2 regions of the Streptomyces sp. NPDC001443 genome follow, and region 2 is predicted to be linked to the other one. Evidence: riboswitches for the same ligand, from Rfam matches in the RefSeq annotation. Region 2 holds a riboswitch; the other holds the start of a gene.
What was found. Region 2 has a riboswitch for cyclic di-AMP ahead of ACWC24_RS38855 (M23 family metallopeptidase). Riboswitches for the same ligand answer to the same signal wherever they lie in the genome.

Region 1 (7,488 bases), on a different contig from region 2:
CGCAGTCGGTGCGCCGGACCCGCGCGCTCGGCGTGCAGCGCCGTGACCGCCCGTGCGCGCTCGCCGTCGCCGCGCGCCACCGCGTCCACGATCGCGCCGTGCTCGGCCCAGGACTCCACGGGGTCGGCGGGCGCCTCCGTCGCGTACATCCAGGCGATCTTGTGTCGCAGCTGGGTGAGCGTGGCGGTCAGCGCCTGGCTGCCGGAAGCCTGGGCGAGCGTCTCGTGGAACCATCCGCCCAGGGAGCGCAGATCCTCGCTGTTGCCCCGCCTGGCCCGCTCCTGGCCGAGCCGGACCAGGCCGCGCAGCACCTTGAGATGGGCCTCGGTGCGCCGCTGGGCGGCCCGGGAGGCACCCAGCGGTTCCAGGAGCATGCGCATCTCCAGCAGGTCGGAGGCCTCCTGCTCGGTGGGTTCCGCCACGCACGCGCCCGCGTGCCGGCGGGTCACCACGAAGCCCTCCGCCTCCAGCGTGCGCAGGGCCTCCCGGACGGGGACGCGCGAGACGCCGTAGCGCCGGGCGAGAAGTTCCTCGGTGAGCCGGCTGCCACGCTCGTAGACACCGGCGACGATGTCGTCCCGGATCGCCGTGCACACCGAGTGCGCCGGAATACGCATGACCGACCTCCGCCTTAATGCCCGTGAAACGTCGCCGATTGACATGTGTTCAGCGACTCTATTGCAATCGGACGTAATTTCCGACGGGCGGCCGGAATCCATGGATATTTTTTGGACAGGACGGTGCCGGAAACGCCGAAAGCCCCGGCTCGGTGAGCCGGGGCTTCGGTATGTCGCGCGGTCGTCGCCGGACGTCCGCGGCGCGGACGGATGTCAGACGTTCACACCGTGGCTGCGGAGGTAGGCGACCGGGTCGATGTCCGAGCCGTACTCGGCGGTCGTACGGGCCTCGAAGTGCAGGTGCGGTCCGGTGACGTTGCCGGTCGCGCCGGAGAGGCCGATCTGCTGGCCGGTGACGACCCGCTGGCCCACCGAGACACCGATGGAGGACAGGTGGCCGTACTGGGTGTACGTGCCGTCGTCCATCTTGATGACGATCTGGTTGCCGTAGGCCCCGCCCCAGCCGGCCTCGACGATGGTGCCGTAGCCGACCGCGTGGACGGTGGTGCCGGTGGCGGCGTGGAAGTCGACGCCGGTGTGGCTGCCGGAGGACCACAGCGAGCTGCTGGCGAGGTAGCCCGTGGAGACGTAGGAGCCGGTGATCGGCGACACGAACGTGTTGAGGCGCTGGCGCTCGGCCTCGCGGGCGGCGCGTTCCTCGGCCTTGCGGGCGGCCGCGGCCCTCGCCGCGGCCTTCGCGTGGGCGATCTCCTCGGCCAGCTGCTGTGCGGCCGCCTGCTGCTGGGCGGCCGCCTGGGCGTCGACCTGCTCGGCGGCCTCGTCGCCGAGGGTGACGACCGGGGTGAGGCCCGTCTGCTCGACGGGGTTCTCGGCGGCGAGCGCGGGGGCCGCGAGGGTGCCGACGACGCCGGTGGTGGCGAGAGCCGCGATACCGGCTGCGTGAGCGCTGGTGCGCTTCATCCGGCTGGGACGACGGTGCTTGCCGGAAACGCCCGTGAACGCCATGTAGAGGCTGATCCTTTCCTTCCCTCTCGCCTACCGGGTTAGCTGACGGGTTCGGAGCAGGAAGGTCTCCTACGGACGCCTCGCGTGCGCGGACGTCCGATTCACCCCAGGGACTGCGATGGGTCCCCGGCTCCCCTGGCTCGCGCCTCGGGGGACTCGGCGATGACTGTCCGCTGCCGCGGATGCGGCGCACTGCCCGACGAACAGTTCAGATGACGGTACGGGCGCCGCCTTTCGATCATCAAACGGATCGCGTGTTTTGTTGCGCACGCCACACGGCAGACAGGATGTCTCCGCCCCAATTCGGACACTCCTTGCACGGACAGGGGCCCTGGCGGCCGACAGGTCGCCAGGGCCCCTTCGCGCGCGTGCCTACTCGGCGGACACGACGGTGACCTCACCGATGCCGAGCGCCTCGACGGGCTCCTTGATCTGTGCCGCGTCGCCCACGAGGATCGTCACCAGCCGGTCCACCGGGAAGGCGCTCACGGCAGCGGCCGTGGCCTCCACCGTGCCGGTCGCGGCGAGCTGCTGGTAGAGCGTCGCCTGGTAGTCGTCGGGCAGGTGCTGCTCGACCTGGTCGGCCAGCGTGGCCGCCACGGCCGCCGCGGTCTCGTACTTCAGCGGCGCCACCCCGACGAGGTTCTGCACGGCGACGTCGCGCTCCGCGTCGGTCAGGCCCTCCCCCGCGAGCGTGCGCAGCACGGTCCACAGGTCCGCCAGGGCGGGACCGGTGTTCGGGGTGTCCACGGAGCCGCTGATCGCGAGCATCGCGGCGCCCGTGCCGTCCGGCGCCGACCGGAGCACCTGGCCGAACGCGCGCACGCCGTAGGTGTAGCCCTTCTCCTCCCGCAGGACGCGGTCCAGCCGGGAGGTGAGGGTGCCGCCGAGGCAGTACGTGCCGAGCACCTGCGCGGGCCAGACCCGGTCGTGCCGGTCGGCCCCGGTGCGGCCGATCAGCAGCTGCGTCTGGACCGCGCCGGGGCGGTCCACGATGACGACGCGGCCGGTGTCGTCGGCGTTCACCGGCGGCACCGGGCGGGGCTCGGCCGAGGAGCCCTTCCAGGCCCCCAGGGTGTCGCCGAGCAGCTCGTCCAGGTCGATGCCCGCGAGGTCGCCGACGATCACGGCGGTGGCCGTGGCGGGGCGGACATGCCGGTCGTAGAAGGCGCGCACGGCCGCGGAGTCGATCTTCACGACCGTCTCCTCGGTGCCCCGGCGGGGGCGCGACATCCGCGAGGCCGCCGGGAACAGCTCCTTGGAGAGCTCCTTGGCCGCGCGGCTCGCGGGGTTGGCCAGCTCGTGCGGGATCTCGTCGAGCCGGTTGCGCACCAGCCGCTCGACCTCGCTGTCCGCGAAGGCCGGCGCGCGCAGGGCGTCGGCGAGCAGGCCGAGCGCCTTCGCCAGGCGCGAGACCGGCACTTCGAGACTCAGCCGTACGCCGGGGTGGTCGGCGTGCGCGTCCAGCGTGGCGCCGCAGCGCTCCAGTTCGGCGGCGAACTCCTCCGCGGAGAGCTTGTCGGTGCCCTCCGAGAAGGCCCGCGCCATGATCGTGGCCACGCCGTCGAGACCGGCCGGCTCGGCCTCCAGCGGCGCGTCGAGGAGCACCTCGACGGCGACGACCTGCTGGCCGGGGCGGTGGCAGCGCAGGAGCGTCAGGCCGTTGTCCAGGGTGCCGCGCTCCGGCGCCGGGAACGCCCAGGGCCTGGCATCTCCCGGCCGGGGCTGGGGGTGGAACTGCATCGTGGCGAGCTCGGTCACTGGGCCGCCTCCTCGGTCTCGTCGGTGGCTTCCACGGTCGCCGCGGACTCCGGGTCTTCGGTGCGCTCCGCGGCCTCGGCCTCGTCCAGCGCCTCGGGGACGGTCGGCTCGTACACGAGCACCGCGCGGTTGTCGGGGCGCAGGCGGGCCTTGGCGACCTCCTGGACCTCCTCGGCCGTCACTTCCAGCACCCGCCCGACGGCGGTGAGGGCGAGCTGCGGGTCGCCGAACAGGACGGCGTAGCGGCACAGTTCGTCGGCGCGGCCCGCGACCGTGCCCAGCCGGTCCAGCCACTCGCGCTCCAACTGGGCCTGGGCGCGCTCCATCTCCTCCTCCGTGGGACCCTCCTCGGCGAACCGGGCGAGCTCCTCGTCGATGGCGGCCTCGATGACCGGCACCTCGACGTCACCGGAGGTCTTCACGTCCAGCCAGCCCAGGGAGGGCGCCCCCGCCAGCCGCAGCAGGCCGAAGCCGGCCGCGACCGCCGTACGGTCGCGCCGTACCAGCCGGTTGTAGAGGCGGGAGGACTCCCCGCCGCCCAGGACGGTCAGCGCCAGGTCGGCGGCGTCGCACGCGCGCGTGCCGTCGTGCGGCAGCCGGTAGGCGGCCATCAGGGCGCGCGCCGGGACCTCCTCCTCGACGACCTCGCGGAGCTGACCGCCGATGACCTCGGGCAGCGAGCCGTCGCGCGGGGCGGGCTTGCCGTCGTGGGAGGCGATGGAACCGAAGTACTTCTCGACCCAGGCGAGCGTCTGCGCCGGGTCGATGTCGCCGACCACGGAGAGCACGGCGTTGTTCGGCGCGTAGTACGTCCGGAAGAACGCCCGCGCGTCCTCCAGGGTGGCCGCGTCCAGGTCGGCCATCGAGCCGATGGGCGTGTGGTGGTAGGGGTGGCCCTCCGGGTACGCGAGGGCGGTCAGCTTCTCGAACGCGGTGCCGTAGGGCACGTTGTCGTAGCGCTGGCGGCGCTCGTTCTTGACGACGTCCCGCTGGTTCTCCATGGACTCGTCGTCGAGGGCGGCGAGCAGGGAGCCCATGCGGTCGGCCTCCAGCCAGAGGGCGAGCTCCAGCTGGTGGGTGGGCATGGTCTCGAAGTAGTTGGTGCGCTCGAAGCTGGTGGTGCCGTTCAGCGAGCCGCCCGCGCCCTGCACCAGCTCGAAGTGGCCGTTGCCCTTGACCTGTCCGGACCCCTGGAACATCAGGTGCTCGAAGAGGTGAGCCAGGCCCGTACGGCCCTTGACTTCGTGGCGGGAGCCGACGTCGTACCAGAGGCACACCGCCGCGACCGGGGTCAGATGGTCCTCGGAGAGCACCACGCGAAGGCCGTTGGCCAAGCGGTGCTCGGTCGCTGTCAGGCCCCCGGAGCCTGCCTCGGCTGTGGCCGTGTGACCCATGGGCATGTACGTCCCTTCGATCGCGGACGCGGTCGTCCGACCGCGCGTTTCGTGCCTGTCCTGCCACTGTATGCAAGCGGGCGGACCATGGGCGAAGTTCCCGCCGGACGTACGCCGAGAGCGAGATCGCGTAGCCTGCGGGCAGTCGTGGAGGCAGGCGCCGCTCCACACCGGGCCGGGCGGACGACGCCGGGGCCCCGCCCGCACTGTCAGTAGCGCGGTCCACAATGGTCCGCGTCAGAACCCGTTCACGCGTCAGCAAGGAGCCGGCAGCGATGGCCCGCCGCAGCACGAAGACCCCGCCGCCCGACGACTCGTACGAGGAGCGGATCCTCGACATCGACGTCGTCGACGAGATGCAGGGCTCCTTCCTCGAGTACGCGTACTCGGTCATCTACTCCCGCGCGCTGCCTGACGCCCGCGACGGCCTCAAGCCGGTGCACCGCCGCATCGTGTACCAGATGAACGAGATGGGTCTGCGTCCCGAGCGCGGCTATGTGAAGTGCGCCCGTGTCGTCGGCGAGGTGATGGGCAAGCTGCACCCGCACGGCGACGCGTCGATCTACGACGCCCTGGTGCGCATGGCCCAGCCGTTCTCCATGCGCGTGCCGCTCGTGGACGGGCACGGCAACTTCGGTTCGCTGGGCAACGACGACCCGCCGGCCGCCATGCGGTACACCGAGTGCAGGGCCGCCGACGCCGCGAGCCTGATGACGGAGTCGATCGACGAGGACACCGTCGACTTCGCCCCCAACTACGACGGTCAGGAGCAGGAGCCGGCCACGCTGCCTGCGGCCTTCCCGAACCTCCTGGTGAACGGCTCGTCGGGCATCGCGGTCGGCATGGCCACGAACATGCCGCCGCACAACCTCGGCGAGGTCATCGCGGCCGCCCGCCACCTCATCCGCTATCCGGCCGCGGACCTGGACGCCCTGATGCGGTTCGTCCCGGGCCCGGACCTGCCCACCGGCGGCCGGATCGTCGGCCTCGGCGGCATCAGGGACGCGTACGAGAACGGCCGCGGCACCTTCAAGATCCGCGCCACGGTCGCGGTGGAGACCGTCACGGCCCGCCGCAAGGGCCTGATCGTCACCGAGCTGCCCTTCACGGTCGGCCCGGAGAAGGTGATCGCCAAGATCAAGGACCTGGTCGGCTCGAAGAAGATCCAGGGCATCGCCGACGTCAAGGACCTCACCGACCGCGCGCACGGCCTGCGCCTGGTCATCGAGATCAAGAACGGCTTCGTGCCGGAGGCGGTCCTGGAGCAGCTCTACAAGCTGACGCCGATGGAGGAGTCCTTCGGCATCAACAACGTCGCGCTGGTCGACGGCCAGCCGCTCACGCTGGGTCTGAAGGAGCTCCTCGAGGTCTACCTCGACCACCGGTTCGAGGTCGTCCGGCGCCGCTCGGAGTTCCGGCGCACCAAGCGGCGCGACCGGCTGCACCTGGTGGAGGGCCTGCTGACGGCGCTCGTCGACATCGACGAGGTCATCCGGCTGATCCGCTCCAGCGACAACTCCGCGCAGGCGAAGGAACGCCTGATGGAGCGCTTCGGGCTGTCGGAGATCCAGACGCAGTACATCCTGGACACCCCGCTGCGCCGGCTGACCCGCTTCGACCGGATCGAGCTGGAGTCGGAGCAGGAGCGGCTCAACACGGAGATCGCGGAGCTGACCCGGATCCTGGAGTCGGACGCGGAGCTGCGCAAGCTGGTCTCGGCCGAGCTGGCCGCGGTGGCGAAGAAGTTCGGCACCGAGCGGCGTACGGTGCTGCTGGAGTCCGCCGGCACCACGGCCGCCGCCGTGCCGCTCCAGGTCGCGGACGACCCGTGCCGGGTGCTGCTGTCGTCGACCGGCCTGCTGGCCCGTACGGCGAACGCGGAGCCCTTCCCGGCGGACCCCGACGCCCACCGCACCAAGCACGACGTGATCGTCTCGGCGGTGCCCGCCACCGCGCGCGGCGAGATCGGTGCCGTCACCTCGGCGGGCCGCCTGCTGCGGATCAACGTCGTCGACCTGCCGCAGCTCCCGGACACCGCGTCCGCGCCGAACCTGTCGGGCGGCGCCCCGCTCGGCGAGTTCGTCTCCCTCGACGACGACGAGACGCTGATCTGTCTGACCACGCTGGACGAGTCGTCCCCCGGTCTGGCCATCGGCACCGAACAGGGCGTGGTCAAGCGGGTGGTCCCGGACTACCCCACCAACAAGGACGAGCTGGAGGTCATCGCCCTCAAGGAGGGTGACCGGATCGTCGGCGCGATGGAACTGCGCACCGGCGAGGAGGACCTGGTCTTCATCACGGACGACGCGCAGCTGCTGCGCTACCAGGCGTCGCAGGTGCGCCCGCAGGGCCGTCCGGCGGGCGGCATGGCGGGCATCAAGCTCACCGAGGGCGCGAAGGTGATCTCGTTCACCGTGGTGGACCCGGCCGTGGACGCGGTCGTCTTCACCGTCGCCGGTTCGCGCGGCACCCTGGACGACTCCGTGCAGACGACCGGCAAGATGACCCCGTTCGACCAGTACCCGCGCAAGGGCCGTGCCACCGGCGGTGTCCGCTGCCAGCGGTTCCTGAAGGGCGAGGACTGCTTGTCCGTGGCCTGGGCGGGTCCCGTCCCGGCGCGGGCGGCGCAGAAGAACGGCACCCCGGCCGAGCTCCCGGATATCGACCCGCGTCGCGACGGCTCGGGCGTGTCGCTGTCGAAGACGGTGGGCGTGGTGGCGGGTCCGTTCTAGGACTCGGCCTCGTCGTGG
Region 2 (7,488 bases):
GCCAGCGCGAACTGCGTTCGGTCTACGAGGAGTTGCCCGCGTACGTCGCCGCGGGCTGGCTGAGCCCGGCCGAGCCGTACGCGCTCGGCTCGATGCGGGCCCGGCGGCTGGCCCGCGAGTACGCCGGGCACCACCTCGGCAAGCCCGCCGAGCGGACGGTGGCGGAGTACGAGACGTACGCGACCTCGCTGGCGGCCCTGCGGCGCAGGGGACGCAGGGGCCGGGCCGGTGCCGACTTCGTCGTACGGGAACGGGAACTGCTGCACGAGTTGTGGCGGCGCCGGGAGGTGGCGCGGCCCGCGCTGGACTACGCGGCGCGGGCGACGGCACCGCCGGTACCGGTGATGATGCCGGCGCCTCCCCCGGTGGCCTGGCCGGCGTACGGCTATCCGGCGGCGGCCTACCCCGCCTACAACCCGTACCGGTCGTAGCCCCGGGGGAGACGGGGAGACGGGCGGGCCGGATCAGGCCGATGCCTGCGTGAGGCGCGCGACCTCCGGTTCCGTCAGCTCCAGTTCCGCGACGCCGAGCAGGGCCGGCAGCTGGTCCACCGTCCGCGCGGAGGCGATCGGGGCGAGCACCGTGGGCCGGGCGGCGAGCCAGGCCAGGGCGACGGTGGCGACCGGGACGTCATGGGCGCCGGCGATCTCGTCGAGGGCGGCGAGGACCTTGCGGCCGCGGTCGGTCTCCAGGTGCTTGGCGGCGCCGGTGGCCCGCGCGCTGTCGACCGTCGTGCCGGGGCGGTACTTGCCCGTGAGGAATCCGGAGGCGAGGGCGAAGTAGGGGACGGCCGCGAGGCCGAACCGGTCGGCGACGTCCTGGAGTTCTCCCTCGTAGGTGTCGCGCGAGACCAGGTTGTAGTGGGGCTGGAGGGCCACGTACCGGGCCAGGCCCTCGCGGTCGGAGAACTCCAGGGACTCGCGCAGCCGCTCGGGGGAGATGTTGGAGGCGCCGATCTGGCGCACCTTGCCCGCCCGCACCAGTTCGTCGAGCGCGCCGACGATCTCCTCGACCGGCACCTCGGGCTTGTCGAAGTGGGTGTAGTAGAGGTCGATGTGGTCGGTGCCGAGGCGGCGCAGCGAGGCGTCGGCGGCGGCCTTGATGTTGGCGGCGGTCAGACCGGGGAACCCGGGGTGCTGGCTGACCTTGGTGGCGATGACGACGTCGGCGCGGTTGCCGCGGGCCCTGACCCAGTTGCCGATGATCGTCTCGGACTCGCCGCCCTGATTGCCGTCGACCCAGGCCGAGTAGGAGTCCGCGGTGTCGATGAAGTTGCCGCCGGCGGCCGTGTAGGCGTCGAGTACGGCGAAGGACCGGTCCTGGTCGGCGGTCCAGCCGAAGACGTTGCCGCCGAGGGCCAGCGGGAAGACCTCGAGGTCGGAGGAACCGAGCTTGCGAAGAGAAGTCATGCTCAGTGTCAACGCTCGGCTCTGAAGTTGATATTCCGTACGACTGTCCCGCGGTCCACCCGTTCCCGGGACCCGTGCCCGGGCAGCGGAAAACCGGCGGTCCTGGCGTCGGGGGGTGTCGCCAGGACCGCCGGAGGTTCAGGAGAACCGGGGAGCCCGGGTCGTCAGGGGGTGAGTCCCTTGCCGCGCAGCCAGGCCATCGGGTCGATGCCGTCCGCGCTGCCGCCCGGGTGGACCTCCAGGTGCAGGTGCGGACCGGTGACGTTGCCGGTGGCGCCGACCCGGCCGATGACATCACCGGTGGCGACCTTCTGCCCGACGCTGACGCTGATCGAGGACTGGTGGCAGAACCACAGCTCGGTGCCGTCGTCGAGGGTGAGGATCGTGCGGTAGCCGTAGGAGCCGGCCCAGCCCGCCTCGGTGATCGTGCCGCTGTGGATCGCCTTGATGAGCGTTCCGGTGGGCGCGGCGAAGTCGAGGCCCGTGTGATACCCGGAGGACCACATGGAGCCGGCCTCGCCGAAGGTCGAGGTGATCGTGTACGAGGAGGTCGGCAGCGTGTACTGCTTGGCGAGCTCGGCCAGGCGCTCGGCCTCGGCCTTCTTCGCGGCCTCTTCCTCCGCCTTCTTCTTGGCGGCCTCGGCCTTGTCCTTGGCCTCCTGCTCCGCCTTGGCGGCCGCGTCGGTGGCGGCCTTCTCGGCAGCGGCGGCGGCCTTGGCATCGACCTGGGTCTGCTGCTGCTCGGCCTGGGCCATGATCCGGCTGCGCAGCGCCTCGCCGGCGTCGGTGGCGCCCTGGGCGGTGTCGGCGGTGGTCACGCCGATGCCGCTGAGCGGGGTCGCGACGTCCTGCGTGGTCTCGGCGGGCTTCTCGTCCGACAGCAGGGAGCCGACGGAGGGAAGGTCGGGCATGGAGATGGAGACCGGCGGCTTGCCGGTGTTGGCGCTGGCCATTCCGCCACCGGCCACGGCGGCTATGACACCGACGCCCAGGACGGTGGAGCTGCGGGCGAGTCCCCCGCCACGCTGCTTGGCGACGCGATGCTTGCCGCGCGGGGGGCGAACGGTCTCCGCGGTGGGATTCCATTCCTCCCACGGACCCTCGTCGGTGCGGTAGCTGCCGAAGCCGAAGGGCTCGGTGCTGGTCTGGCTCGGCACGAACGGGGCCTCTGGGGCAGGCGGGTTGGACGCCACTTGGGCGTGCTCCTTCCTTCCTTCTCGCCTACCGGGTTAGCTGACGGGTTCGGAGCAGGAAGGTCTCCTACGCGCGTATACCGCCTGTCACTGATGTCGCTGACAGTGGTGGCCGTGCGATTCACCCCAGGGTGTTGGTTCCCCGGTTCCCTTACGGGATTCGGCGCGTGCGCACGGAGCCGCCTTGTGACGGCTGGGACGACCGCGCTGCGTTATCGAACGTTAATGGGCACGAGGGCAGGATTCCAAGCCGTTCCGCTTGATCAATAACATTTTTGGCCAGGACTTAAGGCGATGACCGGCGAAAATCGGGTGAGTTGCCCCTTGTGCGGAGCGCGCGGGCAACACCTCAGGAGTCACGGCGGTTTTGATGGTGACTCAGATGTTATGCGCAGGGGGGTCGTCCGGTCACTCCACGTGACGACGGCGTGGTCAGGGACGCCGGACGGCGAGCAGGGCCATGTCGTCCGTCAGACCTCCCCCGCAGTGCCGGTGCACGTCCCGCGCGAGAGCGGCGAGCAGTTCCTCGGGATCGCGGAAGGAGCGGCCGGCGAGCCGCTCCTCGGGGTCGTAGAAACGGCCTTGGACGTCGCGCGCCTCGGAGACGCCGTCGGTGTGCAGGAGCAGGGTGGCGCCCCTGGGGAACCGGGTCTCCTCCGCGCGGTCGGGCCGGCTGCCCAGCTCGCCCATGCCGAGCGGCAGGGCCGGCTCCTGGGCCGGCAGGGGGCGCACGGTGCCGTCCGGGTCCAGCAGCAGCGGTGGCGGATGCCCGCGACTGAGGATCCGCACCGTCTCCTCCCCGTGCGGGAGTTCGGCGAGCACGGCGGTGGTGAAGCCCTCGAAGACGTCGGGCCCGTCGCGCCGGGTGCCCTCGCGCGCCAGCGCCCGCTCCAGCCGCTGGGCGACCGCCTCCAGGGTCGCCTCCTGCTCGGCGGCCTCCCGGAAGGCCCCGATGACCACGGCCACGGCCGCCACCGCGCCCATGCCCTTGCCCCGCACGTCCCCGACGACCAGCCGCACGCCGTGCGGGGTGTCCTGCACGGCGTAGAGGTCGCCGCCGATGCAGGCGTCGGCCTGGGCCGCCTCGTAGCGGGCGGCGACGTCGTAGCCGCCGATCCGGGCGGCGGGCTCGGGCAGCACCGCGCGCTGGGCGGCCTCGGCGATCTCGCGGGCGCTGGCGAGGCGCTGGTCGCCGCGGCGCACGACACGGTTGATGACCGCGGCCATCGCGGCGACCGTGGCCACGGTGACGATCTCGGTGACCGCGTCGGCGTCCGGGACCCGGGAGAACCGGACGTGCACGGCGTACGCGCCGACGACGGCGGCCACCCCCGTGACGGCGGTCCCGAGGAAGGAGCACAGCGGGGCCGCCACCAGCGGGGCGGCCGTGAAGAGGGGCGCCGCGGTGAAGCCGCGGGGCGTGCAGATGCCGTAGACGGCACCGCCGACGGCCAGCAGCGCGGGGAGCACCCGCAGGAGGCGGATCCGCCGTTCCTCGCCGGTGGCGTCGGCGGGTACGGGCGCCCCGGACGGCGCGGGGGCGGTGGGCGAGGCGGGCGAGGCCGGTGCTTGACCACCGGGGCCAGGATCCGGGGCCGGGTCGAGGGCCGGGTCCGGGTCGAGGGCCGGGTCCGGGTCGAGGGCCGGGTCCGGGTCGAGGGCCGGGTCGGGCGGAAGGCGGCCACCCGCGCGTGCGTACGGGACGAGGTGGTCGTCCGCGGCCGCCGTGCCGGACCCCTCGGCCGCGCCGGGTTCCTCGTGCGGCCCCTCACCCGTCAGGTCACCAGAGCGCACCACTCGTCTCCCGCCGTCTCCAGCCACGAAGGTCCAGATTCGCCGGAGTCGGCGCGCGGGGCGAGTGATGTTGGGCCGACCGGATGACGGCGACGGCAGGAACGGCATCGCGCGAACGCCGGGAGCCGCGATGAAAACACTCAGGGCCGGAATCCGTGAACTGGATTCCGGCCCTGAGCCTTCAGTAGCGGGGACAGGATTTGAACCTGCGACCTCTGGGTTATGAGCCCAGCGAGCTACCGAGCTGCTCCACCCCGCGTCGGTAGGACCAGCATACGCCATTCGCGGGTGGGAATGCACAACGGTTTGATCCGGGGCCGGCTCAGCCCGGCAGGAGGTGGCGGTTGGGCGCCTTGGCGGCCGCCTCGTAGTCCGGCAGGACGACGACATGCACTCCCTCGGCCGCCAGCAGCCCGCTGCCGTCGGCGCCGACGACGAAGGTGTCCGGCTCCCGCCAGGCCGTGACCACCCGCCGCACCCCCGCGCCGAGGATCAGCCGCGCGCACGGGGCCGGCCGGGACGCCCGCCGGGCGCACGGCTCCAGGCTGCTGTAGACGGTCGCGCCGGGAAGCCGCGGATCGGCCGGGTCGATCTTCGCCAGGGCCGCCTCCTCCGCGTGCGCGAGGGGATCGCCGCCCTCCCGGGAGTGGCCCCGGGCGAGTTCCGTGCCGTCGGCGGCCACCACCACCGCGCCCACGCTGAACGCGGTCCGCGACGGCGGGCACAGGGCCGCCAGTTCGCAGGCGAGCGCCAGCCAGTGCCGGTCGGCGGCCGGGACGGCGTCCGCGGTGCCGGGCGCGGTGGGCTCGTAGCGCATGAGGACGACGTCCTCGATCCGCCGGGTCTCCGTCAGCCGCAGCCGGCCGCCCTGGTACGCCCCCGGGCCGAACAGCCGGGGCGCGTCCGGGTCGCCGACGAAGAGCGGGGCGAGGACGAGCTGGAGTTCGTCGGCGAGTTCCTGCTGGAGCAACTGGGTGTGGACGGTGCCGCCGCCCTCGACCATGAGCCGCCGTACGCCCCGCACGTCGTGCAGGTGTTCCAGCAGCGGACGCCAGCCGAGCTCGGGGCCCAGCGCGACGACGTCGGTCGCGAGACCCGCCCGGCGGGCGCGTTCGGCGCCCCGGTCGGTGGTGTAGAGGACCTTCTCGCCGCCGGTGTGCCAGAAGTTCGCGGCCGGGTCCAGTTCGCCGGACCCGCTCACGGTGACCTTGAGGGGGTACTCCGGCCGCCCGGCCGCCACCCGCGCGGCCCGCCGCTCGGGCGAGTTCACCAGCAGCCGCGGGTTGTCGGCGCGGATCGTCCCGGCCCCGACGAGGATCGCGTCCACGGAGGCCCGTACCTCGTCGACCCGGTCGAAGTCGGCGGGGCCGGAGAGCAGCAGCCGCTCGGGGCCGGTGTCGTCGAGGTACCCGTCGAGGGAGACGGCGGCGGACAGCAGGACGTACGGGAACGGCATCGGCGCGCTCACTCTCGGCGGCGGGGCGGGACTCGGGACGCTTGGTTCAAGTTTGAAACAAACCTACACTGGCGGCATGACGACCCGCTGGCTCACTCCCGAGGAGCAGCGCGCATGGCGCGCGTACCTGGCCGCGACCCTGCTCGTGGAGGACGCGCTCGACCGGCACCTCCAGCAGGAGGCCGGCATGCCGCACCTGTACTACTCCATCCTGTCCCGGCTCTCCGAGGAGCCCAGCCGCAGGCTGCGCATGACCGACCTCGCCGAGCGGCTGAAGATCACCCGCAGCCGGCTGACGTACGCGGTGACGCGCCTGGAGAAGGACGGCCTGGTGCTGCGCGAGGGCTGCCCGTCGGACCGGCGGGGCAGCATGGCCGCCCTGACCGACGCCGGGATGACGGTCGTGGAGCGGACGGCGCCGGGCCATGTCGAGAACGTCCGCGCGACCCTCTTCGACCACCTCGCCCCGGAGCAGGTACGGCAACTGGAGGAGATCTTCACCGGGGTCGCCCGGGCGCTCCAGGGTGGCGGCGAGGCGCCCGGGGCACCGGAGGACGTGCCGTGGCGCCGACGCTCGCCGAAACCCCCGTGCGCCTGACCGGAACGGCGTGAGCGGCACACCGGCCCCACCCCCCCCCGAGGAGCACCGCCAACCCGCCCGAGGAAGAACGCGAACCCACCCATTGCTTCAAATTTCAAGCATGAGTTAGGGTCGGGGCCACAGGTTCTGCTTCAAAACTGAAGCAGATGTTCCCTCCGGACCCGGAGAACCCGCATGCCCGACCTCCCCGCCGCCACCCAGCGCTCCCGCGTCCGGGTCCCGCTGCGCTTCCACGACGGCTACGCCGTCGACGCCGAGCTGGTGACCTTCCACGGCCTGGCCGACGGCCAGGAACACGTCGCGATCGTCCTCGGCGACCCCGCGCCCGGCACCACCCCGCTGGTCCGCCTGCACTCCGAGTGCCTGACCGGCGACGTCCTCGGCTCGGCGCGCTGCGACTGCGGCCCCCAGCTGCGCGAGGCGGTCGAACGCATCGCCGACCGCGGCGGAGTGCTGCTCTACCTCCGCCAGGAGGGCCGGGGCATCGGCCTCTACAACAAGCTCGACGCGTACGCCCTCCAGGACCAGGGCCTCGACACCTACGAGGCGAACGCGGCCCTCGGCCTGCCCGAGGACGCCCGCGACTACACGGCGGCCGCCCAGATGCTCCAGGCCCTCGGCATCACCGCCCTGGACCTGCTCTCCAACAACCCCGACAAGGCCGACCAGCTCCGCTCGCTGGGCGCCGACGTCCGCGACCGCGTCCCGACGGGGGTCTTCACCACCCCGCACAACGTCCGCTACCTGCGCGCGAAGGTCCTCCAGACGCAGCACACCCTGCCGCTGGCCGACCTCACGGAACTGACGGAACTGCCCACGGGCTGAGGCCGCTTCCGGACCGGCCGGACCGCGCTCACGAAGGGCCGCTCACGAAGGGCCCGAAACAGTCACGCCCCCGGCTCGAAGTACCTCCGAGCCGGGGGCGTTCCGGTAGGCCCTGTGGGACTCGAACCCACAACCAATGGATTAAAAGTCCACTGCTCTGCCAATTGAGCTAAGGGCCCAGGCGATGTTGCCTCCCCGAGCATAGCCGGA

Region 1: it holds a riboswitch for cyclic di-AMP, as region 2 does, so the genes downstream of both, ACWC24_RS26855 (M23 family metallopeptidase) here and ACWC24_RS38855 (M23 family metallopeptidase) in region 2, are expected to answer to the same signal.

What each region holds. Positions count from the first base shown of each region.
Region 1 is NZ_JBSFIA010000029.1:261-7,748, forward strand. It holds gene ACWC24_RS26850 (GntR family transcriptional regulator) at 1-617, opposite strand, end outside; gene ACWC24_RS26855 (M23 family metallopeptidase) at 831-1,583, opposite strand; cyclic di-AMP (ydaO/yuaA leader) riboswitch at 1,596-1,755, opposite strand; gene ACWC24_RS26860 (M16 family metallopeptidase) at 1,956-3,344, opposite strand; gene ACWC24_RS26865 (M16 family metallopeptidase) at 3,341-4,744, opposite strand; gene ACWC24_RS26870 (DNA gyrase/topoisomerase IV subunit A) at 5,014-7,470, shown strand.
Region 2 is NZ_JBSFIA010000062.1:21,023-28,510, forward strand. It holds gene ACWC24_RS38845 (PrsW family intramembrane metalloprotease) at 1-431, shown strand, start outside; gene ACWC24_RS38850 (aldo/keto reductase) at 465-1,409, opposite strand; gene ACWC24_RS38855 (M23 family metallopeptidase) at 1,574-2,602, opposite strand; cyclic di-AMP (ydaO/yuaA leader) riboswitch at 2,613-2,778, opposite strand; gene ACWC24_RS38860 (PP2C family protein-serine/threonine phosphatase) at 3,035-4,396, opposite strand; tRNA gene ACWC24_RS38865 (tRNA-Met) at 4,582-4,655, opposite strand; gene ACWC24_RS38870 (dihydrofolate reductase family protein) at 4,719-5,852, opposite strand; gene ACWC24_RS38875 (MarR family winged helix-turn-helix transcriptional regulator) at 5,929-6,450, shown strand; gene ACWC24_RS38880 (GTP cyclohydrolase II) at 6,628-7,278, shown strand; tRNA gene ACWC24_RS38885 (tRNA-Lys) at 7,385-7,457, opposite strand.